DNA from 2 places in the Citrobacter sp. FDAARGOS_156 genome. Region 1 is predicted to be linked to the other one. Evidence: predicted binding sites of a transcription regulator. Region 1 holds the regulator's gene; the other holds the start of a gene.
What was found. Region 1 encodes Fur, which represses iron uptake genes when iron is present. Its sites were predicted from a motif close to ATAATAATGAGAACNACTATCAA; they were not measured.

Region 1 (15,492 bases):
CAGAGCAGAAAACCGTAGAAGGTGAAGTGATGGAAACGGCGGCGCATCAGGGTGAAGGCATCATCTGCTTCGTTACACCCTTTGCCGTGCCCGCCATCGAGATATTTCAGCGTCAGCGCATTGTGAGAGGCTTCAGCAATGTCAGAGGAACGCGGCATCCCCGGAGAAATCTCCCGCCAGAAGCGGATAACGCCCGCCATCAGCAGACCCATCGCCAGAATAAAGACTGAACCAAACATCCATGCCAGCAGGTTATGCGGGAAAATTTGGTAGAAATCTCCGGCCAGCGGGGGATGGAGTAACGTGCCTGTTAAACCTATAGCGAGGAGTAAAAACAGGATCAGACCGAAAACCAGCGACAGCGTCACGGTGACGCCTGCACGACGATAAAGCGCGCCAAAGGCGGCGGGTTGCGCGTAGTGCTGATAGGTTTCCAGCCTTACTTCTGCCATTGCTTTCGGTACATTGATAGCAAATTCATGGGGCGGTGCGTATTGACACGCGTGCAGGCAGGCGCCGCAGTTATGGCACAAGTTGGCCAGATAGTTGATATCCGCTTTACCGAATTCCAGACGCTGAGTCATCGCCGGGAACACGGCGCAAAAACCCTCGCAATAGCGGCAGGCATTGCAGACTTGCATAACTCGTTCAACTTCCGCTTCCGGCTCGGTTAGCATTTTCGCTTCGATAATTAATTTCTCAAGCGGTTTCATGATGTGCCTCCTCACGTGCTGCCAGAGCGGCTTCTTTTCCGGCAATACGGCCAAAGGTGGTCCCAATCGACATGCCTACACCTGCGGTGTAGCCTTTTCCCAGCACGTTGCCCGCCATCATCTCCCCGGCGACGAACAGATTGCGACTTGGACGCCCGGCAAAATGCACTGCGGCGTGTTCATTCACCTTTAACCCCAGGTAGGTGAAGGTGATCCCCGGACGTAAGGCATAGCCATAGTAAGGTGGCGTATCCAGTGGTCGCGCCCAATGTGTTTTTGCCGGTGTCAGATTTTGTGTTGCACAGTTATCCAGAGTGGTGTGGTCAAAGTGGCCTGGCAGGCAGGCGCTGTTGTACTGCATGACAGTATGGGTAAAGCGCTCAGTATCCAGTCCCAACTGGCGTGCCAGCTCTGCTAACGTAGTGGCCTGTGCGCCTGGAAAAACCGGGGGCATGAAGTGACCGATGGCTTTACTGTCGATAATGGAGTAACCAATTTGCCCGGGCTGGTGGGCGACCAGACGTCCCCAGATGGCATAACGTTTGGGCCAGAAATCCTCGCCTTCATCATAAAATCGTTCTGCATCGCGGTTCACTACGATGCCAAGCGAAACACAGTCCACGCGGGTGCAAATCCCGCCGTCATATAAGGGGGCCCGGGCATCAATCGCCACGCAGTGTGACTGGGAGGGGTCGCCGATGATGTCCGCGCCGGCATCGATCATAAATTTGAGCAGTACGCCCTGATTAAAGCGCGTGCCACGAATGAGGAAGTTATCCGCAGGCCATTCACCGCGGGCGTTCTCACCCCAGGCTTCTCGCAGCCATTCGCGGTTAGATTCAAACCCGCCAGCGGCAAGCACGCAGGTCTTTGCCGGAATGCGCTCTGCACCAGCCAGCGCCGCTACGAACTCGCCGTTGTGCAATTCAAGCGCCTGTACCGGGGTGTTATAGCGGATTTGCACGCCTAACTTTTCTGCGCTGCGATAATAGGCATTCACCAGGGCTTTCCCGCCGCCCATAAAAAAGGCATTGGTTCGCGCCACGTGTAGAGCGCCTGAGAGTGGAGGTTGAAAATTGACGCCGTGCTGGCGCATCCAGTCGCGACACTGTGATGAGGTACGGATCACCAGACGTGCCAGGGCTTCGTTGGTATTTCCTTCCGTTACGCGCAGCAGATCTTGCCAATACTCCTCTTCTGGATAGCTCTCCACCAGTACATCCTGTGGCGCATCATGCATACAGCGTAAATTACGCGTGTGTTGGGAGTTTCCTCCGCGCCATTCACGCGGGGCTGCCTCAAGCAACAGTACCGAAGCGCCTTGCTCCCGGGCGGTTAAGGCGGCACATAGTGCAGCATTGCCGCCGCCAATCACCAGAACATCAACCATCGCATACTCCATTACCACTTAACCAATTGTTAAGTTTGTAATTAAAATGTATACGAGTAAGTTGTGTGGACGCTATGACGCGATGCTAAACAGCCCTTTAATTATTGTAAAGGATCGCACCTGGCCAGTGTCCAGATTCCACCAGTTGATGCATCACTTTGGCTAGTACCACACGGGCAGCGAGACCTGCTGGGGTGAGTTCATCGTCAGAAAGGCTGACCAAAAAGTTGGGGCGGCTAAGTATGGGATTATGGATGCCAATCACTCTTAATGTCTCTTTATCGAGATGGGAAATTGCCGCACCGGGCTGAAGTGTTGCACCGATTCCGCTGCGAACGGCGTGCATCAGTAGCGTCAGGCCGTCAATTTCTGTCGCGATCTCAATGTTCAGCGCATGCTCCTGGCTGATAGCATCCAGTCTGCCGCGCAGACCATGTCCTGGGCTTGGCATTATCAATGGAATACGTGCCAATTGGGCTGGAGCAATATTGTCATCGGTAATATCAGCCAGTAGGGCATGAGTACCAATTAAAAATAGCCGTTCTTCGAGAATCGGTCTGGCGCTCCAGCGCAGGATCTTTTCTTTTTGAAATACCACCGCCAGATCAATCTGGCGGGTATTAATCATTCGTTCCAGGTTACCAGAGAGGCTTTCCACCACATGCAGGCGGACATCACTATAGCTTTCCCGCATGGCGTTGATGAAAGGCATCCCAAGAACGGAAGCAGTACTGGGGGCCATGCCGACGCTGACGTGCCCGGAAAGTCTGGCCTCCCGTGCGGCGAGGATCGCATCGTCTGCGTGACGGAGCGCCAGCTGTGCCTGGGCGTAAAATGCCAGTCCAGCGCTGGTGGGCGTCACGCCACGCGAGGTACGTTGCAGCAGACGTATGGCGAGTTCGTTTTCCAGGCGGGTCATTTGCTGGCTGAGCGCCGAAACACCGATACTGAGGTCGAGCGCCGCGCTACCCATGCTGCCGGTTTCTACAATGCGCACAAAATAACGTAGCTGGCGAAGTTCCATTTCGACTCTCCGGAAGGGACAATTGCTTTTTACATTAAAGCAACACAAGAGTGGAGGGAAGGGGAAACACGCTGATAACGCGCATAAAAAAAGCCAACCGGATGGTTGGCTTTTCAGAGAGCATTACATTACTTGCCGTCGTGCGCGTGCTCATCTTCGCGGCAATCGCCTTCAGCGCAGTGACCGTACAGATAGAGGCTATGGTTAGTTAAACGAATGCCATGTTTAGCCGCAATCTCACGTTGACGCGCTTCGATGGAGTCATCGCTGAACTCGACCACTTTGCCGCAGTCAAGGCAAATCAGGTGATCGTGATGATGCTGTTGAGTCAGTTCGAAGACGGATTTACCACCTTCAAAATTATGGCGGGTCACGATACCGGCATCATCAAACTGGTTCAGCACGCGATACACGGTCGCCAGACCAATTTCTTCACCCATGTCGATCAGGCGTTTGTATAAGTCTTCCGCACTGACGTGATGGTTATCCGGTTCCTGAAGAACTTCCAGAATCTTTAAACGAGGAAGCGTTACTTTCAGGCCAGCCTTCTTTAATGCGGTATTGTTGTCAGTCATGCGGAATCTGTCCTGTAGCTAAACGGTTCACTTCATTAACAGAAGTGACAGAAATTGCACTTGAGATAATGCGTATCATTATAGAACTGCCATGCCTAAATGAAAACTGCAAGTCTCTGGCAAATATTGTTAATCAAAACGTGGTATCACCAACAAACACACTGTGCAATACCCGATTGGCATCCAGCCATTGTACAGGGTCAGGCGAAAAAGTTACAAATTTGTAGCAATTATTTTGATTGGTTCTATCTATTGATGCGGCGCAGATGAATATCTACGCCGCACGAAATCAGGCATTGATGATTTCGTCGAGGTGCAGCTCTTCAGAGATCTGCTTAACCCATTTTTCTACGCGTTCAGCGGTCAGTTCCGGCTGGCGATCTTCATCGATAGCCAGACCGACAAAGTGGTCGTCATCTGCCAGACCTTTAGACGCTTCAAAATGGTAACCCGCCGTTGGCCAGTGGCCGACGATGGTGGCGCCGCGCGGCTCAATGATGTCACGGATGGTGCCTAACGCATCACAGAAATATTCTGCGTAATCTTCCTGGTCGCCACAGCCGAACAATGCCACCAGTTTACCGTTAAAATCAATGTCTTCGAGAGTAGGGAAGAAGTCGTCCCAGTCGCACTGCGCTTCACCGTAGTACCAGGTTGGGATGCCGAGCAGCAGAATGTCATACCCTTCCAGGTCTTCTTTGCTGCTTTTTGCAATGTCATGTACATCGGCAACGTCTTTACCAAGCTGTTTTTGAATCATTTTTGCGATATTTTCGGTATTACCGGTGTCGCTGCCGAAAAAGATGCCAGTGATTGCCATGAGTAAAATAACCTCTTGAAACTTATTGAAATGGTGGTGGCGCATTGCCCACGGATAAGGGCAATCATAGCAGAACAGTCAGGCATGCGGAAACAGCAAACACGCAGGACTGCACTCTGTGCTACACGATTTATGATTTAGAGCAGAAATTCAGACTAAGCCTGACCGCGCAATGCGGTGAGTTGGTTCATCAGCATCTCTTCGATGAGTTCACTGCGACTCATGTTGCGTGCCTCGGCCAGCTCGTTCAGAGCGTCAACGGCATCGGCGTTCAGTTTCAGTTCGACACGCTTAAGCCCGCGAACTTTGTCGCGTTTAAGCTGATTACGTTTGTTAATACGTAACTGTTCATCACGCGAGAGCGGATTAGTTTTGGGTCGTCCCGGGCGACGCTCCTGCGCGAACAGATCTAATGTCGTACGGTCCGTTTGTTCTTTGGCCATGATCTTGGTGACTTCGGGGAAACAATCAGCCAGGCGTCCGCCCGGATGGATAGCGCGCCATAATACATCAGCAGGGGAGGCGCGCCAACGCCCACGCGCGTAATCACGCGCGGACGCTGAGTTTTTAATCAGTTAACCTGCTCGCTCAGATAACGACGGATGGCGCGCAGCACCGCATCGGGTTTTTCCGCATGTACCCAATGGCCTGCGCCGGCAATAACGTGTGCGCGGGCCTGCGGGAATTGCGCCAGTAGCTGTTCGCGATATGCTTCGGTCACATAAGGTGAATTACCGCCGGGGATAAACAGCGCCGGGTGTTCCCACGCCGGAATGGTCTCCCAACCGACGATATGAGGATATTGATCCCACAATACGGGAACGTTAAAGCGCCACTCGCCGTCAACAAAGGATTTCAGCAGAAACTGGATAACACCTTCCTCTTGCAGGTGCTGACGCATAACGCTCGCCGCCTGCTGGCGTGAGGACGCTTGTGCATCGGTTACGGCATTGATTGCCGCAAAAATCTCATCGTGGCGGCGAACATGGTAGTCAACGGGAGCAATGTCGATGGCGACCAGCCGTTCGACACGTTCAGGAGCCAGCGCAGTCAGCGCCATAACGGCTTTACCGCCCATCGAGTGGCCAATAAAGATCGCTTTTTCAATCTGCCTAGCGTCCAGCGTATCCAGCAGATCTTGCGCCATGGCCGGATAATTCATCTCAGGTGAACGAGGGGAGAGACCATGATTTCGCATATCAACCTGGATGATGTCGTGATCGGCCACGAGATCGCGTGCCAGGATCCCGAGGTTATCCAGACTGCCAAACAGGCCGTGAACCAGGACGATGGGAGAATTATTGTGCGGGTTTTGCGCAGATTGCGCTCGGATATTCAATTTCATGGCAAAGTTCTTTTTTTCACACTGACGGGTTAGGGTATCATGTTGACCATTCTGCCACATGGCTGCAACAACTACGGTTACTCCGAGTTTTGCTGGTCACCAGGCTTGACGCTATCCGCTGTTAGGATTTGCCTTTACACTACAGCGTGTAAAGTCCTGACAACTTGTATTCAGCCAAACATTGCACTGGATTAAGATGAAAACGATTGAAGTTGATGATGAACTCTATAGCTATATTGCCAGCCACACCAAGCATATTGGCGAGAGCGCATCCGACATTTTACGGCGTATGTTGAAGTTTTCCGCCGCATCACAGCCTGTCACTCCGGTAGTAAAAGAAGTCCGCGCGGTACAACCTGTCGTGGAAGCCAAGCCGGTCAACCCTACGAAAGACAAAGTGCGCGCCATGCGTGAACTGCTGCTTTCCGATGAATATGCGGAACAGAAAAAAGCAGTGAATCGCTTTATGCTGGTGCTGTCTACACTTTACTCACTGGATAACAACGCGTTCGCCGAAGCAACGGAATCGTTGCACGGACGTACGCGCGTTTATTTTGCAGCGGATGAACAGACGTTGCTGAAAAATGGTAATCAAACCAAACCGAAACACGTGCCAGGCACGCCATATTGGGTGATCACCAATACCAATACCGGCCGTAAATGCAGCATGGTTGAACACATCATGCAGTCAATGCAATTCCCCGCGGAGTTGATTGAAAAGGTTTGCGGAACAATTTAATCCTTGCATTAGAAGGACCAGGCAATGGCAATCCACAACCGTGCAGGTCAACCTGCGCAACAGAGTGATTTGATTAACGTCGCCCAACTGACGGCACAGTACTATGTACTGAAACCAACAGCAGGGAACGCTGAGCACGCCGTTAAGTTCGGTACGTCCGGACATCGCGGTAGTGCGGGTCGTCATAGTTTTAATGAGCCGCATATTCTGGCTATCGCTCAGGCGATTGCCGAAGAACGTGCGAAAAACGGGATTACAGGCCCGTGCTATGTGGGCAAGGATACCCACGCGTTGTCTGAACCGGCTTTCATCTCTGTGCTGGAAGTGCTGGCAGCGAACGGTGTTGATGTCATTGTGCAGGAAAACAACGGCTTTACGCCCACCCCTGCCGTGTCGAATGCTATCCTGGTCCACAATAAAAAAGGCGGTCCGCTGGCTGACGGCATTGTGATCACGCCGTCCCATAACCCACCAGAAGACGGCGGAATTAAATACAACCCGCCAAACGGTGGCCCGGCAGATACCAACGTCACCAAAGTCGTAGAAGACAGGGCTAATGCACTGTTGGCTGATGGTCTGAAAGGCGTGAAGCGTATTCCGCTGGATGCCGCGCTGGCGTCCGGTCATGTTAAAGAACAAGACCTGGTTCAACCCTTCGTGGAAGGGCTGGCAGATATCGTCGATATGGCGGCAATCCAGAAAGCGGGTCTGACGCTGGGCGTTGATCCACTGGGTGGTTCCGGTATCGAATACTGGAAACGTATCGCTCAGCACTACAACCTGAATCTGACCCTCGTTAACGATCAGGTCGACCAGACTTTCCGCTTTATGCATCTCGATAAAGACGGCGCCATTCGTATGGACTGTTCCTCCGAGTGCGCGATGGCCGGTCTGCTGGCGCTGCGTGACAAATTCGATTTGGCATTTGCCAATGACCCGGACTATGACCGCCACGGTATCGTAACACCGGCTGGACTGATGAATCCGAACCACTATCTGGCGGTAGCGATCAACTACCTGTTCCAGCATCGTCCGCAGTGGGGCAAAGATGTTGCCGTCGGTAAGACGCTGGTGTCATCGGCGATGATTGACCGTGTAGTGAATGAGTTAGGGCGTAAACTGGTTGAAGTGCCGGTTGGCTTTAAATGGTTTGTTGACGGTCTGTTTGACGGCAGTTTTGGCTTTGGTGGGGAAGAGAGCGCGGGGGCATCTTTCCTGCGTTTCGACGGTACACCGTGGTCAACCGACAAAGATGGCATCATCATGTGCCTGCTGGCAGCGGAAATTACGGCAGTGACAGGCAAGAACCCGCAGGAGCATTACAACGAACTGGCGGCGCGCTTTGGCGCACCGAGCTATAACCGAATTCAGGCTGGGGCCACCTCCGCGCAGAAAGCGGCGTTGTCTAAGCTCTCTCCGGAAATGGTGAGCGCCAGCACGCTGGCGGGCGACCCGATCACTGCGCGTCTGACGGCAGCGCCAGGCAACGGCGCATCGATTGGCGGCCTGAAGGTGATGACCGATAACGGCTGGTTTGCTGCGCGTCCTTCTGGTACCGAAGATGCTTACAAGATCTACTGCGAAAGCTTCCTCGGTGAGGAACACCGCAAGCAGATCGAGAAAGAAGCGGTCGAGATTGTCAGCGAAGTGTTGAAAAACGCATAAATCACCTGCCGGATAAGACGCTAGCGTCGTCATCCGGTATGAATGATGAAAAAGCCGGATAGCGTATCAGCTGATCCGGCTTTTTTATTCAGTGCATATTCACGGCATAAACCGATAGCCAATTCCGGTTTCGGTGAGAAAATGACGCGGGCGGGCCGGGTCCAGTTCCAGCTTCTGGCGCAGGTGTCCCATATAAATACGCAGATAGTGACTGTGTTCGACGGCGTTTGGTCCCCAAACCTGATTCAATAACTGACGTTGCGTCAGCACCTTCCCGGCGTTATTCAGCAATACCGCTAACAGGCGAAACTCAATCGGCGTCAAATGAATTTCTTCGTCACCCCGGTGTACGAGGCGGGCGGCGATATCCACTTTAACATTAGAAAAATGCACGACCGGTTCGGGAGACGTCCCGCTGGCGTGGCGACGCAATGCCACACGCAATCGCGCCTGCAGCTCGCCAATACCAAAAGGTTTGCTGAGATAGTCATCGGCTCCGGCATCCAGCGCGGCGATTTTATCGCTTTCCTCACTGCGGGCTGAAAGCACAATCACCGGGATCGCGCTCCATTGACGCAGGTCGCGAATAAAATCAATGCCGTCGCCATCCGGCAGGCCGAGATCGAGAATGATGAGATCGGGTTTTCGCGTGGCGGCTTCCAGCAGACCACGTTGCAGCGTTTCCGCTTCAAATACACGTAGCCCATCGGCCTCCAGCGCGGTGCGTAGAAAGCGGCGAATGGCCTGTTCATCTTCAACAATCAGTACGTTCGTCACATATCCTCATGAAAATCTTCAAGTTCAGGGGGAATTTCCTGGGGCAGTGTAACACGAAAACATGCTCCTCCCTGCGCGCGATTGTGGACAGAAATAGTCCCGCCATGCACGTCTACAATGGCCTGACAAATTGCCAGCCCCAGCCCAACGCCTGGCACCGATGACTCTTTATTTCCCCGAGAAAATTTGTCAAAAACGCGCTGTTCCATACCCGATGGAACACCCGGCCCATTATCCCAGACGTCCAGTTGCAGGTGTTCGCCATCAACGCTGGCATCAATACCGATCTGCGCCTGTGGGCCCGCGTATTTGACGGCATTTTCCAGCAGATTAATCAGCACCCGTTCAAAGAGCGGGCCATCGACGTGAATCAATGTCAACGGTTCTGGTAACGACAGATTTATCGGGGCAGAGAGACCTGGCTCCAGCATCTGCAGGGCGCTGCCGACCACCTCTTCCAGCGTTAACCACTCCTTCTTAAGATTAAAGCCGCCAGACTGAATTCGCGCCATATCCAGCAGGTTATTCACCAGTCGGGTCGTGTTCAGGACGTGCTGGCGAATTTCGCTGGCCTGACGTGCGTGCGGCGATCCTTCGCTTGCCAGATCCAGCGTTAAGATTTCTGCCTGGCCGAACAACACCGTCAATGGCGTGCGCAAATCGTGGGACAGAGCAGCGAGCAGGGCGTTGCGAATACTTTCGCGCTCGCTGGCAAATCGGGCCTGCTCTTCGCTGGCGGTTAGCGTCAGGCGTTCCAGCGCACTGGCGACCAGTAAAGTGAAGGTTTCCAGCAGGCGTTGCTGTTCGGGGATCATCAACTGGCGTAAATTTCCCGGTTCCACGACCAGCAGCCCATGCGTTTTGTCGGCGCTTTTTAACGGTAAAATTTGATACGGCACGCCGGGTAAGGTGTCAGTGCCTGCGCCGGCGGGTTGCCCTTTATCAAAGCTCCATTGGGCAATAGCGTCATCCCAAGGCGTCATGCCCTGTTGATGGGTGAGAGGGGCCAGCTTACCGTTCTCGCCGGGCAGTAAAACCTGGCTACGGGCCTGGAACGTTGAGGCAATAAACTGTTCGCTGGTGGCGGCGATATCCTGTTGGCTGCGCCCTACAGCCAGTGCTTTCGACATCTCATACAAATGACGCGTACGCTGTTCACGATAACGTGCAACCCGGGCCTGATAACGCACCCCGGCGGTCAGATTACCAATAACCAGACCTACCGTTAGCATCACGGCAAAGGTAAGCAGGTACTGGACGTCGGAAACGGCAAGCGTGCCGCGTGGCGCAATAAAGAAGAGATCAAAGCTGGCGACGTTGATAAACGTCGCCACCACCGATGGCCAGCGCCCGTAGAACAGGGCGATCACCACCACGCCCAGTAGATAGAGCATCACCAGGTTGGCTGCGTCAAATGCAACCAACCACTGCATGGCAATCAATGTCGTAACAGCACACAATGCAGCAGCGACCACACAACCCTGGATTTGTACCCGCCATTTATCCTTAAAGGTGCGGTTATCTGCGGTTTGCAGCACAGGGCGTGCAGGGGGCTCATCGAGGGCTACAATCATCAGATCGAGATCCGGTGCGCGATGGGCCAGCTTGTCAGCAAAGGAGTCGCTGCGCCACCAGCGACGTGTAGTTGGACGCCCGAGGACAATTTTCCCCAGATTATGCTCACGGGCATAGCGGATCACCGCTTTATCTTCGGCAGGGTCGGAGAGAGTGGCCGTTTCAGCCCCCAGTTCCTGTGCCAGTCGCAGCGCGCTTAAGATTGCCCGCCGCCGTTTTTCGGGTAGCCGGTGTAGCGCAGGTGTTTCAACATATACCGCATGCCAGACGCTACCCAGACGCGCCGCCAGGCGTGCAGCCGCTCGCACCAGTTTCTCGCTGCCGGTGTTGTGTCCAATACACAGTAAAATGGCATCGCGGGTATGCCAGACTTTTTCTTCTCCCGGACGCCCCCGCCAGGCACGCATCTGATCGTCCACCCGATCGGCGGTGCGTCGCAGCGCCAGTTCACGTAGTGCAATCAGATTCCCTTTGCGAAAGAAATGCTCGATGGCTCTTTCCGCCTGACCGGCGATATAGACCTTGCCTTCGTTCAGGCGCTGACGCAAATCGTCGGGGGGGAGGTCGACCAGTACCACGTCGTCAGCGGCATCGAAAAACGGGTCAGGAACGGTTTCGCGTACCTGAATACCGGTGACGCCGCTGACCACATCATTCAGGCTTTCCAGGTGCTGAACGTTAACGGTGGTAAAAACATCAATCCCGGCTTCCAGCAGTTCTTCAATATCCTGCCAGCGGCGGGGGTGGCGTGAGCCTGGCGCATTGCTGTGTGCCAGTTCGTCCATCAAAATCAGCGCCGGGCGGCGGGCGAGGGCGGCATCAAGATCGAACTCGCTGATATGCCGCCCACGGTGTGCCTGACGTTTCAACGGCAGCACGGTGAGACCGTCAAGCAGTGCGGCGGTCTCCTTGCGCCCGTGGGTTTCCACCACGCCAATCAGCACATCCAACCCCTGCGACCGCAGTCGCTGGGCCTCCGCCAGCATGGCCCAGGTTTTCCCCACGCCCGCACAGGCGCCGAAGAAAATTTTCAGTTTTCCCCGGTGCGGCGCGGTGGTCTGCTCCAGCAGGCGATCGGGGTTAGGACGTAGGGGTTCGCTATGCATGTCCTTTTTCTCAGTGCTTATCCAGCGCTAAATTAAGTTCTACCAGGTTAACTACCGGCTGGCCGATAAAACTGACCAGTGGCTTTTGCGTGTATTGTGCAACCAGGCGCGTGACCTCTTCAACGCTGAGGTTGCGAGCCTGCGCCACGCGGGGGATTTGCCAGGCCACCGCAGCTGGCGTCAGGTTGTTATCCAGCCCGCTGGCGGAAGCTGTTACCAGCTCTACCGGAACGGCAGGATTTGCCTGCGGGTTGGCGGCACGCAGCGCGGCAATCCGGCTTTGCAGCTGTTTATCCAGTTCCGGGTTGCTGGCTGCCAGATTACTGCCGCCTGAAGCCATTGGATTATAGGGCATTTCCGCTGTGGCTGAGGGGCGTCCCTGAAAATAACCGGCAGCGGTAAACTGTTGCCCAATGAGCTTGGAGCCGCGAACAATCTGACCTTCGCGGAGAAGCGACCCGTTAGCCTGGTGGGGGAACCACCACTGCCCCAGCGCGGTGGTCAGCAGCGGATAAACACCGCCGGTGATAAGCATCAGGAAAAGCAATGTTGATAATGCAGGACGTAATCCACTCATCTGAAACCTCACACCAGACCCAGCAGGGTCAGCAGTAAATCAATTACTTTGATACCGATAAACGGCACAACCAGGCCACCCAGGCCGTAGATCCACAGATTGCGGCGCAGCATCGCGGAAGCGGATAACGGCTTATAGCTCACGCCTTTCAGCGCCAGTGGGATCAGGAAGACGATGACCAGCGCATTGAAGATGACGGCGCTGAGGATCGCCGAATCCGGCGAATGCAGTCGCATGACGTTCAGTGCGTTAAGCTGCGGGTAAGTTGCGGCGAACGCAGCCGGGATGATGGCGAAATATTTCGCAACGTCGTTGGCGATACTAAAGGTGGTCAGCGACCCACGCGTCATCAGCATCTGTTTACCAATGTGCACCACTTCAATCAGTTTGGTGGGGTTGGAGTCGAGATCCACCATATTGCCCGCTTCTTTCGCTGCCTGGGTTCCGGAGTTCATGGCAACGGCAACATCGGCCTGCGCAAGGGCTGGAGCGTCGTTAGTTCCGTCTCCGGTCATCGCCACCAGACGACCTTCTGCCTGATACTGACGAATTAGCGCCAGCTTGGCTTCCGGTGTGGCTTCGGCTAAGAAGTCATCCACACCGGCCTCTGCGGCGATTGCTGCAGCAGTCAGGCGGTTATCGCCGGTGATCATCACTGTTTTGATGCCCATTTTGCGCAGTTGGGCAAACCGTTCTTTAATCCCACCTTTTACGATATCTTTCAGGGCAATCACACCCAGTACGTGGGAGCCTTCGGCCACCACCAGCGGCGTTGCGCCAAGGCGAGCAACGTTTTCGACCTTCTGCTCCACATCGGCAGGGAAGTGGCCGCCGTTAGCTTCGACGTGACGACGAATGGCATCAACCGAGCCTTTGCGGATCATCCGGTTGTCGATGTTGATACCGCTCATCCGACTCTGAGCGGTAAACGGCACAAAGGTGGCATGGAGCGACTGTACGTCACGAATACGCAGGTTAAAGCGCTGTTTAGCCAGGACAACGATGCTGCGACCTTCCGGTGTTTCATCGGCCAGTGATGAAAGCTGCGCGGCATCGGCCAGCGTTTTTTCGTCCACGCCCTGGGCGGGCAGAAAATCAGAAGCCTGACGGTTACCCAGCGTGATGGTGCCGGTTTTATCCAACAGCAGTACGTCCACATCACCAGCCGCTTCTACCGCACGTCCGCTGGTGGCGATAACGTTCGCACCCAGCATGCGGCTCATCCCGGCGACGCCAATCGCGGAGAGCAGCCCACCGATCGTGGTGGGGATCAGACAGACCAACAGGGCAACCAGCACCGTGATGCTGACTGCACTGCCGCCCCAGGCAGAGAACGGCCACAACGTGGCGGTTGCCAGCAGAAAGACGATAGTCAGGGCAATCAGCAGGATCGTCAGCGCGATTTCGTTGGGCGTTTTACGCCGCTGTGCGCCTTCAACCATGGCAATCATTCGGTCGAGGAATGTTTCTCCGGGGTTGACGCTACACGCGATCACCAGCCAGTCCGAGAGAATGCGTGTCCCGCCAGTGACGGAGGCAAAATCGCCGCCGGATTCACGGATTACAGGCGCGGACTCACCGGTAATGGCGCTTTCATCCACCGAGGCGCCGCCTTCGATAACTTCGCCGTCACACGGGATAATATCGCCAGCTTCCACCAGCACGATATCCCCTTTACGTAACTCTTCGGCTGGCACGTGATCCATTTGCGCACCATATTTCGGTTCACGAAGTTTGCGGGCAAAGGCGGTTTTTTTAACCCCTTTCAGGCTGTTGGCCTGCGCTTTACTACGCCCTTCAGCCAGCGCTTCTGCAAAGTTAGCGAACAGAACAGTCACCCACAGCCAGAGGCTTATCGCGCCGGTAAACAGTGGATTACCTGACATATGGCCTGTCGCCATCGCCACCGTTAACAGGGTGGTCAGCAGGCTGCCCAGCCAGACGATAAACATCACCGGGTTACGCCACTGAGTATGTGGACTTAATTTTTTCACGGCGTCCATCAGCGCTTGTGCGACCAGAGAAGGTTCGAACAGCGCCAGTTGCTTGCGACTCATAGTCATGTGCTCCGCATCACTCAACGTAAAGAGAGGTATTCTGCTACCGGGCCAAGCGCCAGTGCAGGAACAAAGGTGAGGGCGCCAACCAGCAACACGGTACCGATCAACAACCCAACAAACAGCGCACCGTGGGTAGGTAGCGTGCCGGGACTTGCTGGCTGGCTCTTTTTACCAACAAGTGAACCGGCAATCGCCATCACCGGGATAATGATGCCGAAGCGGCCGAAGAACATGCATAAGGCCAGCAGGCAGTTCCAGAACGGGCTGTTGGCGCTTAACCCGGCGAAGGCACTACCATTGTTGTTCGAGGCGGACGACACGGCATACAGCACTTCGCTAAAACCATGCGGCCCGGGATTGAGCATGGCGCTACGCCCGACATCGCTCATCATGGCTATCGCTGTCCCAAGCAGGACCAGCGCAGGGGTAACCAGAATCGCCAGCGCGGTCATTTTCATTTCGCGGACATCGATTTTTTTACCCAGATACTCTGGTGTGCGGCCAATCATTAACCCGGCGATAAATACCGCCAGCAGCACGAACAGCAGCATGCCGTACAGACCTGAACCCACGCCGCCGAAGACCACTTCGCCAATCTGCATCAACCACATCGGTACCATGCCGCCCAGCGCAGTGAAGGAGTCGTGCATAGCAATGACTGCGCCACAGGATGCGGCTGTCGTGACGATTGCAAACAGACTACTGACCAGCACGCCAAAGCGGCTCTCTTTACCTTCCATGTTGATATTGCTGTCTGCGCCAAACGCCATCAGATGCGGGTTACCCTGCACTTCGGCCCACATTACAACCGCTACGCAAACAACAAAAATAAGCGACATAGCCCACAGCAGGGTGCGTCCCTGTCGGCGATCGCCCACGACGTCGCCGAAGGCGAAACACAGCGCCGTGGGAATTAAGAAGATTGCCAGCATCTGGACCAGGTTGGTCAGTGCGGTTGGGTTTTCAAAAGGATGTGAGGAATTGGCATTAAAAAAGCCGCCGCCGTTGGTACCGAGCATCTTAATGGCTTCTTGTGAGGCGACAGGTCCCATCGGTAGCAGTTGTTTTGTCCCTTCGAGCGTGGTGATCGCCTGATAAGGCAGCAGGTTTTGCAGCGCACCTTGTT
Region 2 (15,492 bases), 2.3 Mb from region 1:
TCCAGCCACTCAGGATAGAATGCCGCAATAACCGCGGTATCTACCTTGTAAACCTGCTCAACGAAGTCGCTCAGCTTATCAATGAATGACTTGATGTACATCAGACGCTCAAGGTTCAGCACGCCAAGACCGTCGAGGTTAATCGGGTTAGCAACCCCACCTACTGCCAGGTTCTGGATGTGCGGCGTTTTACCGCCCAACAGCGCCACAACGCGGTTGGCATCACGCTGGCATTCCAGCGCCTGCAGATAGTGAGCGACCGCAATCAGGTTCACTTCCGGCGGCAGCTGCATTGCCGGGTGACCCCAGCAACCGTTGGCAAAAATACCTAACTGACCGCTGGCAACAAGGTCTTTGATCTTGTTCTGAACCTTGGTGAACTCTTCTGCGCTGTTCAGGTGCCAGGAGGACACGCCGTTCAGCATGGCAGATGCTTTCGCTGGATCGGCTTTCAGCGCAGAAGTGATATCCACCCAGTCCAGCGCAGACAGCTGATAGAAGTGAACAATATGGTCATGCGTGGTGTGCGCGGCCAGAATGATGTTACGGATATACTGTGCATTTACCGGAACATCAATATTCAGCGCGCTTTCAGCTGCACGAACGGAAGAGATAGCGTGAGTCGTGGTGCAAACACCACAAATACGCTGCACAATCATCCAGGCATCGCGCGGATCGCGGTTTTTCACGATCTCTTCCATGCCGCGCCACATGGTACCGGAAGCCCATGCTTTAGATACCACGCCATTTTCGATTTCGCAGTCGATGCGTAAATGACCCTCAATACGGGTTACCGGATCAATAGTAATTCTCTGGCTCATGCTTTGCTCGCCTCATGACGATTTTGATCGTTTTGTTTTAAAGGAGGAAGTATCGGCAGTAGACGAATGAGTACGATGTATGCACAAATCTCAATAGCCACAAAACCAATAGAAATCAACAGCTCTTCCCAGGTCGGGAAGTAGTGGTAGCCACCACCAGGATTGAACGCCACCAGCGAGTAGGACAGACGCCATGTCGCACAACCCAGCAATGCGCTCAGCGCAGACAGATACAGCATGCGCGAGTCATTGCGCAGCTTAGTGACGCGCAGCACCACCAGCGGGAAGACCATCAGCACGACTTCAATCCAGAACATCACGGAGTAAAGATCGCCTGCAAACGCATACGACAGCTTGTCGCGGTAGATCAACTCGCCAAAGCGCAGGACCACGAAAATCGCCAGCAGCACGCTGATGGTGTTCGTCAGCTTAATGAACAGACTTTTCTCGTCCGGACCGTTACCTTTCAGACCCGCTTGTACCAGTGAGCCTTCAAAAATGACGATCGAGAAGCCCATTATAAAGGCGGTTAATACCGAGAAAAGCGGCAACATTTCATAAGCTTGCCAGAGCGGATGTACTTTATAGCCCGCAGAAATCATCAATGAACCCATTGAAGACTGGTGCATGGTCGGCAGCAGCGCGCCGAGGGCAATAATAAAGAACATCACTTTATTCAAACGCTTGAGAGAAACTTTCCACCCCAGACGTTCAAACAGAGCCGGAGCAAATTCCAGCGCCATGATACCGATATAGATGGTCATACAGACCGCCGTTTCAAACAGTACCGAGTTCACGTTGAAGTGACCCGGAATGTAGAAGTACGGCAGGTTCCAGTAACGACCGACGTCAATGGTGATCGACAAACCACCCAGCGAGTAACCAAACAGGCTTGCCAGCAACGCCGGACGTACCAGTGGATGGTATTGTCCTCTGTTGAAAACATACACCGCCCACGCCAGCGCCCAACCGCCGCACGCAAAGCCAGTACCAATCAACAGGTCAAATGCGATCCATACGCCCCACGGGAAACCGCCGTTCAGATCGGAGACTGAACCCAATCCGAAGACCAGACGTTTCACGATCAGGAGCATACACAGGACGATAAGCGGCCCAAAAATAATGACCGGTTTGCTGATTATTTTTCCGCCCAGCGGTTTAGGATCATGACTCATGATCGTCTCCTCCATCGTGATGGTCGTTTTTCGTGTTACGACGAACCAGCACGGTTAAGCCCGCCAGCGCAGCCAGGGGTAAAATCATGCCCTTGTACAGGGAATGTTGAACATGTTCGGAACGCGCACCGGTTGAAAGGTCATCCAGTTTTGGCAGATCCAAATCCTCGTAAGGAACACCCGTCAGCACCATAACCTGCGTACCACCGCCTTCCTTTTCACCGTACAGGTGCGGATAGTACTTCGGTACCGTATGCAAATAAGTATCACCAGCGTTCACTGTCTGACGCGGATAGTGGTATTCGCTGCCAGGCTTCAGTGCGAGACGTTTTTTCGCCTCAGCCATCAGCTCTTCACGGGTACCAAAAATCACTGCACCGGCAGGACACACTTCAACACATCCCGGTAAGCCACCTTTGTCCAGACGTTCAACGCCTTTCTGGTTACACAGTTCACATTTATGAAGCGCACCAAATGGGTTGTTGTAGTCGTATTTAGGGACGTTGTACGGACAGGCGACCATGCAGTAACGACAGCCCGTGCAGACATCTTTGTCATAGTGGACGATGCCGGTTTTCGGGTCTTTCTTCAGCGCGGAAACCGGGCAAACGGAGACGCAGTTTGGATCGACACAGTGCATGCACTGTTTCTTAATGTATGCGTAACCATTTTCTTCCTGGTCTTTGTTAACGCCTGTTCCGCTACGCCACACCTGGATGATGTTGTTGGTGTACGGTGACAATTTGTCGTTGTTCGACCAGGTTTGCTCGCCTTCCGGGTTACGCGTCGGGAAGTTGATATCCTGACACTTGGTGACGCAGGCCTGGCAGCCTACGCACAGCGTCGAATCATAGAGCATCCCAAGAGAACCCGGGATCGGCGGACGGTTTTCTGCAGCCGCATGGCTGATGGACGGCGCGGCGCCCAACAGCAATGCCCCGCTGGAGGCTGCTTTAATAAAGTTACGTCTGTTCACGGTTATTCTCCCCGTGAGTCAGCGTTATCTTTCTTCTGCTGACGCCCCAGTTCACGTACCGCCATCACGCTGACACCGGCAACCAGTCCTACTACGCCGCCAAGCAGCCCAATAGCCCCAGCTGAAATGTTGCCGCCTTCTTTCATGTTGACATCAGGCTTCTCTGAACGCGGGGTTTGGTTTTCCACATGGGCGAGTTGGTGAATGCCTTTATGGAAACCGACGCCTTCTTCGTTACAGCCGTAGCAAGGATGACCAATAGCCACCGGCCACACGCCGCCAACGTCGCAGAATTGCAATGTTGAGCAGTTGCCGTACGTTTCTGGCCCTTTACAGCCCAGATGATAGAGGCACCAACCTTCACGATGGCCTTCATCGCCGAACTCTTTAGCAAAACGACCGGCATCAAAGTGCGGGCGACGTTCGCAGTGTTCGTGAATCAAACGGCCATAGGCGAATGTCGGACGGTTTTTGGTATCCAGCTTCGGCGGCTTACCGTAAGTGATGATATGCGCGACCGTGGCGAGGAAGTTATGCGGGTTAGGCGGACAGCCTGGGATGTTGATGATGGTTTTGCCTGGCAGAACTTCTTGCAAGCCGACTGCACCCGTTGGGTTCACGCCAGCGGCAGCCACACCACCCCATGCGGCACAAGAGCCGATAGCGATGATAGCTGCTGCACCTTCGGCCGCTCTGCGGATGTGATCCACAATTGGCTCACCGGCAACCATGCAATAAATACCATTATCTTTTAGTGGTATAGAACCATCTACCACCAGAACATATTGCCCTTTGTACTTCTCCAGAGCGTTATGTTTGTTCTCTTCGACCTGGTGGCCAAAGGCGGCAGAGAGCACCTCATGATATTCAAGAGAGATAGTCTCCAGAACGAGGTTTTCCACTGTAGGGTGTGTCGCACGAAGCAGCGATTCAGTACAACCCGTACACTCCTGAGCACCAATCCAGATAACCGGCGGGCGCTGAGGACGAGAAACTGATTCGGCCATTTCTGCGGCGGCTTTGCTACTGAGCCCCATGGTAGCGGCCAGTGCTGCACAAAGCTTCATGAAATCACGGCGATTGATGCCGTTCGAATTGATGAGAGAATTATCTCCAGTCATTTTATTGTTATTCCGTTGCGAAGACCTGGCTTTTATTTTGCACCATTCGCATGTTGCATATTGCGATCGGCGCGCCATTACCACACTTTTTATATGGTTATGTGCATTATAATACTTCGGCGGAGCAACAAAACGAAGGCGTAGGTCAATAGTGTAATTAATTAAAGCAAGATAATACCCCTTTTGGATCAAGCTTCGAGCCGATAGCCGGCCATGAAAAACCGAATTGTTGTACTCGACTGGTTCTCTTTGAAGAAATCCATCACCATCTCTTTATCCAGCCCGTAACGACGCGTCAGGATCCCCGCTTCCCATGCGCTGAGCTGTCGGTCACCCGTTTTTTCAAACATTCGATGTGAAAAACCCAGAACAAAACCGCGTTTATAATCTGAACAAAAATTCGCCACTGAACGAGCACTGTCCGCACTTGAGGCGTTCAATCCGGCCATCAGGCCCTTTCCAAAATGGTTGTCCATGCATAACCTCCAATCGCTATATAACAAATTATATAGCGATTTTTTAAGCAAAGGCCAGAGGTATCACGCACTTTTTTGTGCCAGATTAAAAGGACACCCACTCGTCCGTTTTAGGTGCTGCAGAGGTTCTGCTTTCTGCGGAAGGGGAAGCGGTATTGGCAGCGGCGTATTGCACATCATTCGCAGACAGGCGGAACTGTTGCACCGAGCGTTGCAGCTCTTCCGTTTGCCGTTCCAGCGCTACTGCAGCGGCGGAGACTTGCTCTACCAATGCAGCATTCTGTTGCGTTACGCTGTCCATCTGCGTGATCGCAACACTAACCTGCGAGATGCCCTTATTCTGCTCTTCCGAGGCTGAGGCAATTTGTTTCATGATAACGGTCACTTCGGTGGCACCGCGCAGAATCGCTTCCATGGTTAATCCCGTCTCTTTAACCAGACGAGCGCCCTGTTCGACACGACGCGACGATTCACCGATTAATGTCTCAATCTCTTTTGCCGCACCGGCGCTACGGCTGGCGAGATTACGTACTTCCCCTGCTACCACGGCAAAACCACGTCCCTGTTCACCAGCCCTGGCCGCTTCAACGGCGGCGTTGAGCGCCAGAATGTTGGTCTGGAAAGCAATGCTATTAATGACAGAGGTAATTTCTGCGATCTGTTTAGAACTGGCAGCAATACCGTCCATGGTGTCGACCACTTCAGAAACCAGGGTGCTTCCTTTACCTGCCGTTTCTGTTGCGGTATCGGCAAGCTGGCTGGCCTCACGCGCATTTTCGGCGTTAAGTTTTACCGTAGCAGTCAGTTGCTCCATGCTGGCAGCGGTCTCTTCCAGCGCCGCGGCCTGCTCCTCAGTACGGGAAGAGAGATCATTATTGCCGGTAGAAATTTCCGTAGCGCCTCGCCAGATGTTGTCACTGCCTGAACGAATCGTACTTACGGCTTCACGCAGGCTGTCCTGCATTGCGCACAATAAAGGGACCAGTTGGCCCACGCAGTTACGCCCAAAATCTTCAATTGGATGGCTGAGATCGCCCTGGGCAATCTGGCGGAACTGCAAGCGAATGCGACCGAGAGGTTTCACCATCATGGTAACGAGGTAACGATCGGTGAAGAACAGGAGGGCAATCCCGAGGATAACGGCAGTAATAATCAGTGTCCGAATGATCGACGTTTTACCGTCTACCATGATACGCGTCGCATCAAGTCTCTTTCCGGCGGTGGTATTAAACAGCTCAGCGCTGGCACCAAATTCACGGCTCAGTGCGGGCGTAATCGTGCTGGCATGTTCCGAAAACGCCGTAAGCGAGCCCTGCTGCGCCAGCTGCATTTGCGGTATCACGCCTTTATCCAGCAAAGCTTGCCACTTGGCCAGCACTGCTGCTGAAATTTCCGGGTCCATCGGTCCTGGAGACAATGTTTTCATCTCCTGGAGCTTTTGGCTCAGATTATCCAGCGATTGCTGGGCAGGTGCAAAATCAGGCATTTCACCACCAATTTTGACATCCACAGCACGGCTCAGGCGTGTCACAAAGCGAAAGTACTGATCGTTCCCCTGACTCAGTACCGTCATCTGTTTGACAAGATGACGGTCAATATCGTTGCCTTCTGATATTTTTGATAAAGCATGAAGACTGAATAAACCCACGCCCGACCAGAGCAGGCAAAAAAGTCCCAGTATCGCCAGCATGACAATACGAATAGTGAAGTTTTTCAGCAAATACATAATAATTTCCTTGCCATTGATGAGGAATTCGCCATCAGGCGATACTTCCCCTTGTTATCGGCAGGCAATGAAGAAGATATAATACGTTCTTTATTTTTTTACTTTTTTAAGTCTATCTATTATCCCTGCTGGTCATATCAATATGAATGTTAATGAAATTAGGTAGCATTATTATTCAGATAATTAACCTAAAGCTGTAAGTAATGCGTTGTTTTTCATAACAAATATTTATCAAACCAGGCAAGAGTGCGTTCCCAGGCTAAATCAGCAGCTGCTTTATCATAACGGGGTGTCGAATCGTTATGAAAACCATGATTAACACCGGGATAGATATATGCTTGATAGATTTTCTTATTCACTTTGAGTGCAGCTTCATAAGCGGGCCAGCCTTCATTAATTCGTGTGTCTAGTTCTGCATAGTGTAATAATAAAGGCGCATTAATTTTAGGGACATCAGAAGCAGGAACCTGACGACCATAAAAGGGCACCGCACATGCCAGTTCAGGGAAAGCAACAGCCGCTGCATTCGCCACACCACCACCGTAGCAAAATCCGGTGATCCCCACCTTTCCTGTCGCCATCGAATAACGCTGCATAAACTCAATAGCGGCAAAAAAATCATTCATCAGCTTAACGGGATCAACCTGCTGCTGTAATTCCCGGCCTTTATCATCATTGCCGGGATAACCGCCCAGTGAACTTAATCCATCGGGTGCCAGTGCAATATAACCCGCCTTCGCCACCCGCCGTGCTACATCCTCAATATACGGATTCAGCCCACGATTCTCATGTACCACTACCACCGCCGGAACCTTCCCCGTCACCTTCGCGGGTTTCACCAGATAACCTCGCACATCACCATGCCCATCAGGCGATGGATAGGTAATGTATTCTGCCAGAATATCGGGATCGGTAAATTCTACCTGCGTTGCCAGGGCATAGTTCGGTTTCAGCAAATTGAATAGCGCCAGTGCCGTCATGCCACCTACCGCATATTTCGCCGCCAGATTCAGAAACTCGCGTTTCGTAATTTTGCCATGGGCGTAATAGTCATAGTAATCGAGTAACTCCTGCGGAAAGTCTTTAGCAGTCAGACGCGGCATGGTCGCACTCCTGAGTGATGTTTTTTTAAGCAAAGCACAGCGGTCTTTTTTTGCCCAGTTTTTCATCCCAATGTGACCTGGTGAACGGGATATTCACCACGAACCCGCTAGAATAGAAACGTTGTTTTGAAATTCACCTGCACTAAGGAGATCTCATGGCCTGGTTTGCCAATCCTGAACGTTATGAGCAAATGCTCTATCGCTACTGTGGGCGCAGCGGCTTGCGCCTGCCCGCGCTGTCGCTGGGTTTATGGCACAGTTTTGGACACGTTCACGCTCTGGATTCACAACGAGCACTGCTGCGAAAAGCATTTGATTTAGGGATCACTCATTTTGATTTAGCCAATAACTACGGGCCACCTCCGGGCAGTGCTGAAGAGAATTTTGGTCGATTGCTGCGCGAGGATTTTGCACAATATCGTGATGAATTGATCATCTCGACCAAAGCGGGTTACGACATGTGGCCGGGGCCTTACGGTTCTGGCGGCTCACGCAAGTATCTGCTGGCCAGCCTCGACCAGAGCCTCAAGCGCATGGGTCTCGACTACGTCGATATCTTCTATTCGCACCGCGTTGATGAAAATACGCCAATGGAAGAGACCGCTTCCGCGCTGGCCCATGCTGTGCAAAGTGGCAAAGCACTGTATGTCGGTATCTCATCTTATTCGCCAGAGCGCACGCAGAAGATGGCCGAACTGCTGCGGGAATGGAAAATTCCGCTGCTTATCCACCAGCCATCCTACAACCTGCTTAACCGCTGGGTAGACAGCAGCGGATTGTTGGATACGCTGGAATCCAACGGAATGGGCTGTATTGCCTTCACCCCGTTGGCGCAGGGGCTCCTGACAGGGAAATACCTCAACGGTATTCCTGATGGTTCCCGCATGCAGCGTGAAGGGAAAAAAGTCCGTGGGCTGACGGAAAATATGCTGACGGAAGCAAATCTTAACAGTCTGCGTTTGCTCAATGAGATGGCCCAACAACGTGGGCAGTCGATGGCGCAAATGGCGTTAAGCTGGCTACTAAAAGATAACCGGGTCACATCGGTATTAATTGGTGCCAGCCGACCTGAGCAGTTGGAAGAGAACGTTCAGGCACTGGCAAACCTGACATTCAGCGCCGAAGAACTGGCACAGATTGATAAACATGTCGCGGACGGCAAGCTCAATCTGTGGCAGGCCTCATCAGACAAATAACGATCTGAACATTACGCCGGGTGTAGTCCTACCCGGCCTTAATGGCCTGCTGATGAGAGTGGGCAAGTAAATCTCGCCTCACACCTCGTCCTCTTTAATCAACGGACGCTGGTATTCCGGCCATACCAGTGCGACAAGTGCAGGATAGGCTTCCAGGCTGAACTCCCTGAAGCACTGCCGCAAGTTAAGCACATCCAGATCGGCGTGCGGGACTTTCTCCCCGCTGAGGCAGCGCTTTTTAATATTGTCATAATACTTATAAACCGCAGAGTTAAGATCGCTACAGCGCCGCTGCGCGTCAAAGAGCCCGGGCGTTTCATTCAGCTCCACCATTGTCATCCTCTTGACTGTGGAGTGGATAAAATCAATATATTCGTGATTGACTCGCCAATACCATACCGGAGTAATCGAATTCATCAGGGCAGAAAAATGATCTTCTCCCTCTTCTTTACTTAGCATTTCCGGCTGGCGCTGTGCGTTAACATCTTCTGCATAACGGTTTCTATTTGCACTACGCATTAGCAAAAGTACCCCGCAGGTAAGCAATAGCAGGGTAATAACAGAATAAAATATACTGTTCATAGCGGGCTCCATTTTTTTTGATTTTAAAATTACCCCATGCTATTGTCAACGCGGCCTACCTTATTAAAAACATCATATTATTGGCAGCAAAGGATATTTCAACATGCTTCCCGAGCATCTTGTTCCCTCTCGTTTTCATTTATCCGCAACCCCGAACAATACAAATACCACAGAAAATAGTGAAAATTTGACTCAGGGAAAGATAAAACTAAGTGATTACGAATCAGAAATTTTGATTAGCTCCGCAGCTACCGGCCAGTCCCGGAATATGTTATTTGAAGAGTGCGATCGTCATTTAAAAGAGCGCCTTTTCCGCGCCGCAAAAATTGAGTCATTTACTCGTCTGCTCAATTCATTACAGGCGGAAGGCGACATTAATGCCCAGGAATTAAGTAAAATTTTGGCCAAAAAAACAACCATGATAAATGAACAAGGCAACAAAATTTGGCTTAATTTAATTACTCGCGAAACCAACGATCCTATTTTTTATTCTCTGGAAGAGAAATAAAATGAAAGATGTTGAAGATAATAATGTTTATTTGGCTTTAGATAACCACAAAAGCGATGAGTTTGTCTTAAAACAAAATCTGTCTGTGTTGATAGCCAATAAAAACACGACGCTGGAAAGCCTTGCTCAAGAGATGGTTTCTATACCCGCCGCACTGGTGCGGATGAAATGGCAAAATCGTCATGAAATCTACGCACTGCAAGCCAAAGAAGAGATTTACGGTGCCACTATCGAGGCCATCATCGCTCAGCAACCAGAATTGCGGGACAAAATAATGGCCCGTCTGGAAAGCACATACCAGCATCTGCTTGCACGTGAAACTGCCACACTGCGCCTGACCCGTAAGCTATCCGATGGGAACTACGAGCCCACAAAAATCACTACGGTGGCGTTGGACGAGAACAGATAAGGCAAAAGACTTGCAGAGGAGTGATATCAGGAGAAGCTTGCCGGGTAAGGTCAAACCTGTACCCGGCAACAAGGATTATTTGGCTTTCACGGTCTCTTCACCGACCAAACCAATCTTCAGGTAACCCGCCTGGTGCAACGTATCCATAACCTTCATCATAGTTTCGTAGTCGACGGTTTTATCTGCCCGGAAGAAGATGGTGGTGTCTTTCTTGCCTTCAGTTAGCGCGTTTAACTCGTTAATCATCGTCTCATCGGTGACCTGATCGTTACCAATAAACATGGTGTTATCGGCTTTTACTGACAGGTAAACCGGTTTTTCCGGACGCGGTTGCGGCGTACTGGTGGATGCAGGGAGATTGACCTTCACATCCACGGTTGCCAGTGGCGCTGCCACCATAAAGATGATCAACAATACCAGCATGACGTCGATAAACGGCGTCACGTTGATGTCATGCATTTCACCGTTATCGTCCAGGTTTTCATTAAAGCTCATTGCCATGGAACATTATCCTACACGTAATTTCTGCGCAGCACGTACCGGGTGTGCAGACGCGCTTGCACTCAGGTCCAGGTCACGACTTTGCAGCAACAGTACCTGCGCCGCGACATCGCCCAGCATCGCTTTATAGCTGCCGATCTGACGAGCAAAAATGTTGTAGATAACAACAGCAGGGATTGCCGCGACCAGACCGATCGCGGTTGCTAACAGTGCTTCTGCAATACCTGGAGCAACAACAGCCAGGTTGGTGGTTTGGGTTTGTGCGATACCGATGAAGCTATTCATGATGCCCCATACTGTACCAAACAACCCGACAAATGGAGAGATAGCCCCGATGGTTGCCAGGTATCCATTACCCCGCCCCATCTGACGGCCAACGGCGGCAACGCGACGTTCCAGACGGAAACCGGTACGCTCTTTGATCCCTTCGTTGTCATCACTGCCTGCTGACAGTTCCAGCTCGTTCTGTGCTTCGTTAATCAACAGAGCGCCCAGGCTTTTGCCATCGAATCCAGCGGCAATCTCACTTGCCTGATCTAAAGAGCGGGCATCTGCCAGCATTTGCTGTTCACGCTTAAGACGGCGCTTCTGCGTAAAGAACTCAAGGCTCTTACTAAAGAAGATAGCCCAGGTGACCACTGACGCCAAAATCAGCCCAATCATCACGCACTTAACCACGATATCGGCGTGCTGATACATACCCCAGACGGAAAGGTCCGTCTGCATCAAATTATTACCCACTCTGTATCTCCAGGACGCAAATCACAAAATCTGAGCGTAATCATATCAAAACGACGTCGAATTGATAGTCGTTCTCATTACTATTTACATAGTGCCGCACCTTTGGTTTCTTTTCCTTGCGCTCACGCAGTAAAAAAGTCACCAGAAATCGATTTGAGAATATTTTGTACTTTATGGCTGTTCTGCAGGACGCGGCAGATGAGATTCATGCTAGTTTAGACATCCAGACGTATAAAAATAGGTAATACAACATGGCAGATAAGCAGCTTGAGACCAAACTCGTTCACGCCGGGCGTAGTAAAAAATACACGCTGGGTTCGGTAAATAGCGTGATCCAGCGCGCGTCTTCACTGGTATTCGACACCGTTGAGGCGAAAAAACAGGCGACGCATAACCGCGCAAACGGTGCCCTTTTCTATGGCCGTCGCGGCACGCTGACGCATTTCTCACTGCAGGAAGCGATGTGTGAACTGGAAGGCGGGGCCGGTTGCGCCCTGTTCCCCTGCGGTGCAGCAGCCGTTGCCAACACCATCCTTGCCTTTGTTGAACAAGGCGATCATGTGCTGATGACCAACACCGCCTATGAACCCAGCCAGGATTTTTGCACTAAGGTGCTGGGCAAGCTTGGCGTGACAACCGGCTGGTTCGATCCGCTGATTGGCGCGGATATTGTGAAGCATATACAGCCGAACACTAAAGTCGTTTTTCTTGAATCTCCAGGTTCTGTCACCATGGAAGTTCATGATGTTCCAGCCATTGTTGCCGCCGTCAGAAGCGTAGTGCCTGACGCGATCATCATGATTGATAACACCTGGGCTGCGGGCGTGTTGTTCAACGCGCTGGATTTCGGTATCGATATCTCAATTCAGGCAGGGACGAAATATCTGATTGGTCATTCTGACGGCATGGTTGGGACAGCGGTATCCAATGCCCGTTGCTGGGATCAACTGCGTGAAAACGCCTATCTGATGGGACAAATGCTGGACGCCGATACCGCCTATATGACCAGCCGTGGATTGCGGACGTTAAGCGTTCGCCTGCGCCAACACCATGAAAGCAGTTTAAAAGTCGCCGAGTGGCTGGCTGACCATCCGCAGGTTGCCCGCGTGAATCACCCGGCACTTCCCGGCAGCAAGGGACACGAGTTCTGGAAACGCGACTTTACCGGTAGCAGCGGTCTGTTCTCATTTGTTCTGAATAAGAAGCTAAATAATGAAGAACTGTCTGCGTACCTGGATCACTTCAGCCTGTTCAGCATGGCCTATTCCTGGGGCGGTTTTGAATCACTGATTCTGGCTAACCAACCGGAACATATCGCGGCAATCCGTCCGCAAGGCAAAGTGGACTTCAGCGGAACGCTCATCCGTTTGCATATCGGTTTAGAGAATGTTGACGATCTGATTGCCGATTTAGCCGCAGGATTTGCCCGAATCGAGTAACATTGCCGCAGATGGACATATATGCAGACACTTCTGGTGGAAAAGTCTGCAATTGTTGCGTCCGGGATCAAGGCATCCCGGACAATTCAGGAGTACAATCCACTTATAAACGCTGTTCCACAGGAAAGTCCATGGTAGTCATTCAAGATATTATCTCTGCGCTTTGGCAACACGATTTTGCCGCGCTGGCGGACCCACACGTCGTGAGCGTGGTGTACTTCGTGATGTTCGCCACACTGTTTTTAGAAAATGGCCTGCTGCCCGCCTCCTTTTTGCCCGGTGACAGCCTGCTATTACTGGCAGGAGCGCTGATTGCTCAGGACGTGATGAGTTTTTTACCTACCATAGCGATTCTGACTGCCGCTGCCAGTCTCGGTTGCTGGCTGAGCTACATTCAGGGGCGCTGGCTGGGCAACACGCGGACGGTAAAAGGCTGGCTGGCACAATTACCTGAAAAATATCATCAGCGTGCTACCTGTATGTTTGACCAACACGGGTTGATGGCACTACTCGCCGGACGTTTCCTGGCGTTTGTACGTACCTTACTGCCAACCATGGCGGGGATTTCAGGGCTGCCTAACCGTCGCTTCCAGTTTTTTAACTGGCTGAGCGGGCTGCTGTGGGTCACTGTGGTCACCAGTTTCGGCTATGCGCTCAGCATGATCCCGTTTGTTAAACGCCACGAAGATCAGGTGATGACCTTTTTAATGATCCTGCCTGTTGCCCTGTTAACCGCAGGTCTGCTGGGAACGCTGTTCGTGGTGATTAAAAAAAAATACTGTAGCGCCTGAGTATTAGCCGTATGCCGGAGTCACTCCGGCATTTCGTTGATGGCGCGCAGCGTTAAGGCCGACAAGAAATCACCCCCCCTGCATCATCCGAATTCTGGCTGCATCTTCTCCTGGCGTGACGCCAAAGTAACGTTTGAACTCCCGACTAAACTGCGATGCACTCTCATAACCTACGCGCATGGCCGCCGCGCTGGCTTTCATCCCGTCATGAATCATCATCATCCGCGCTTTATGCAATCGATAGCTCTTCAGATACTGCAACGGTGAAGTACTGGTCACCGATTTAAAATTATGATGGAACGCCGACACGCTCATATTGGCCTCTGCCGCCAATTGCTCAACATTGAGATTTTCGGTGTACTTGGTTTCAATTCGCTTCAGCACACGGCTTATCAAACTGAAATGCGTCTGGCGACTGACCAGCGCCAATAACGCGCCACCACGCGGCCCGGTCAGTACGTGGTAGAGGATCTCACGAATAATCTGTTTTCCCAGAATACGTGCATCCAATGGCCGCTCCATCACATCCAGCAGGCGTTCCGCAGCACAGAGAATTTCATCGGATAGCGTCGCCGAATTGATCCCGCTTGCCGCCATTGCAGGCTGGAACAGCTCATCCTCACCAATATCCATCAGCAATTCCTGCAATTGCAGGATATCGACGTTCAGGCGGATACCAGCCAACGGAACGTCCGGTGTCGCATACGTTTCACATTCAAAGGGTAAAGGTACTGTGAGCAGTAAGTATTCGTTGGCATCATAGCGAAAGACACGCTCGTTGATATAACCAATTTTATATCCTGAAAAGAGAAATATAATGCCAGGCTGATACATCACTGGTGTGCGCACCCCAGGTTCAGAGCCGTACAGTAAGCGAATATCAGGCAGCAGATCATTTAATTTATTTTCATTATTTTTCAGCTGCTTAATTTTATCTGTCAGCAGGAGACAGATCTCATCACGGTTCATAGGGCACCATTTCATCATTGATTTTCAACCCTGATATAGTGCGGAATTTTATCCATTTTCTCCAGTAGTCTGTAGAAATGGGCAAGACATTGGCAGAAATGAGCATTGAGAGGAACGCTTCTGACGACCACAATGTTCACCATCAGGCAGGCACTCGCCTACCCTCTTTTTTACCCACACAAGGTAACGAGCAATGAACAACTTTAATCTCCATACCCCAACCCGCATTCTGTTTGGTAAAGGCGCGATTGCAGAACTGCGCGACCAAATCCCACAGGATGCTCGCGTACTGATTACCTACGGCGGTGGTAGCGTGAAAAAAACCGGCGTTCTGGCACAGGTTCAGGATGCACTGAAAGGCCTGGACGTGCTGGAATTTGGCGGTATTGAGCCGAACCCGTCTTATGAAACGCTGATGAACGCGGTAAAAATCGTGCGTGATGAGAAGGTGACATTCCTGCTGGCGGTAGGCGGCGGTTCTGTTCTGGATGGCACAAAATTCATCGCCGCAGCAGCACATTACGCTGACGGTGTTGACCCATGGCGCATTCTGGAAACACGCGGTAACGACGTACAAAGCGCCGTTCCAATGGGCTCCGTATTAACTCTGCCGGCAACTGGCTCCGAATCTAACTCTGGCGCGGTAATTTCGCGCAAAACGACTGGCGACAAACTGGCCTTCATGACCCCGTTTGTCCAGCCGGTATTCGCTGTACTCGATCCGGTTTACACCTATACTCTGCCGCCACGTCAGGTTGCCAACGGCGTGGTAGATGCTTTTGTTCATACCGTAGAACAATACGTGACTTATCCGGTAGACGGGAAAATTCAGGATCGCTTCGCCGAAGGCATTCTGCTGACGCTGATAGAAGACGGTCCGAAAGCATTGCAGGAGCCGGAAAACTACAATGTGCGTGCGAACGTCATGTGGGCAGCCACTCAGGCGCTGAACGGACTG

Region 2: the regulator Fur is predicted to act here: its motif matches at 11,397-11,419, upstream of exbB (tol-pal system-associated acyl-CoA thioesterase).

What each region holds. Positions count from the first base shown of each region.
Region 1 is NZ_CP014030.2:1,730,763-1,746,254, forward strand. It holds gene tcuB (tricarballylate utilization 4Fe-4S protein TcuB) at 1-713, opposite strand, end outside; gene tcuA (FAD-dependent tricarballylate dehydrogenase TcuA) at 700-2,103, opposite strand; gene tcuR (tricarballylate utilization LysR family transcriptional regulator TcuR) at 2,201-3,127, opposite strand; gene fur (ferric iron uptake transcriptional regulator) at 3,256-3,702, opposite strand; gene AL515_RS08410 (ryhB-regulated fur leader peptide) at 3,695-3,781, opposite strand; gene fldA (flavodoxin FldA) at 3,992-4,522, opposite strand; gene ybfE (LexA regulated protein) at 4,678-4,965, opposite strand; gene ybfF (esterase) at 5,094-5,867, opposite strand; gene seqA (replication initiation negative regulator SeqA) at 6,064-6,606, shown strand; gene pgm (phosphoglucomutase (alpha-D-glucose-1,6-bisphosphate-dependent)) at 6,631-8,271, shown strand; gene kdpE (two-component system response regulator KdpE) at 8,371-9,048, opposite strand; gene kdpD (two-component system sensor histidine kinase KdpD) at 9,045-11,729, opposite strand; gene kdpC (potassium-transporting ATPase subunit KdpC) at 11,740-12,306, opposite strand; gene kdpB (potassium-transporting ATPase subunit KdpB) at 12,315-14,363, opposite strand; gene kdpA (potassium-transporting ATPase subunit KdpA) at 14,384-15,492, opposite strand, start outside.
Region 2 is NZ_CP014030.2:4,202,841-4,218,332, forward strand. It holds gene hybC (hydrogenase 2 large subunit) at 1-821, opposite strand, end outside; gene hybB (Ni/Fe-hydrogenase cytochrome b subunit) at 818-1,996, opposite strand; gene hybA (hydrogenase 2 operon protein HybA) at 1,986-2,972, opposite strand; gene hybO (hydrogenase 2 small subunit) at 2,975-4,093, opposite strand; gene AL515_RS20650 (DUF2623 family protein) at 4,282-4,569, opposite strand; gene AL515_RS20655 (methyl-accepting chemotaxis protein) at 4,655-6,295, opposite strand; gene yghX (YghX family hydrolase) at 6,511-7,398, opposite strand; gene AL515_RS20665 (aldo/keto reductase) at 7,554-8,594, shown strand; gene AL515_RS20670 (ESA_00282 family adhesion-associated protein) at 8,673-9,176, opposite strand; gene AL515_RS20675 (hypothetical protein) at 9,280-9,684, shown strand; gene AL515_RS20680 (hypothetical protein) at 9,686-10,093, shown strand; gene exbD (TonB system transport protein ExbD) at 10,169-10,594, opposite strand; gene exbB (tol-pal system-associated acyl-CoA thioesterase) at 10,601-11,335, opposite strand; gene metC (cystathionine beta-lyase) at 11,587-12,774, shown strand; gene yghB (DedA family general envelope maintenance protein YghB) at 12,906-13,565, shown strand; gene AL515_RS20710 (AraC family transcriptional regulator) at 13,635-14,534, opposite strand; gene yqhD (alcohol dehydrogenase) at 14,728-15,492, shown strand, end outside.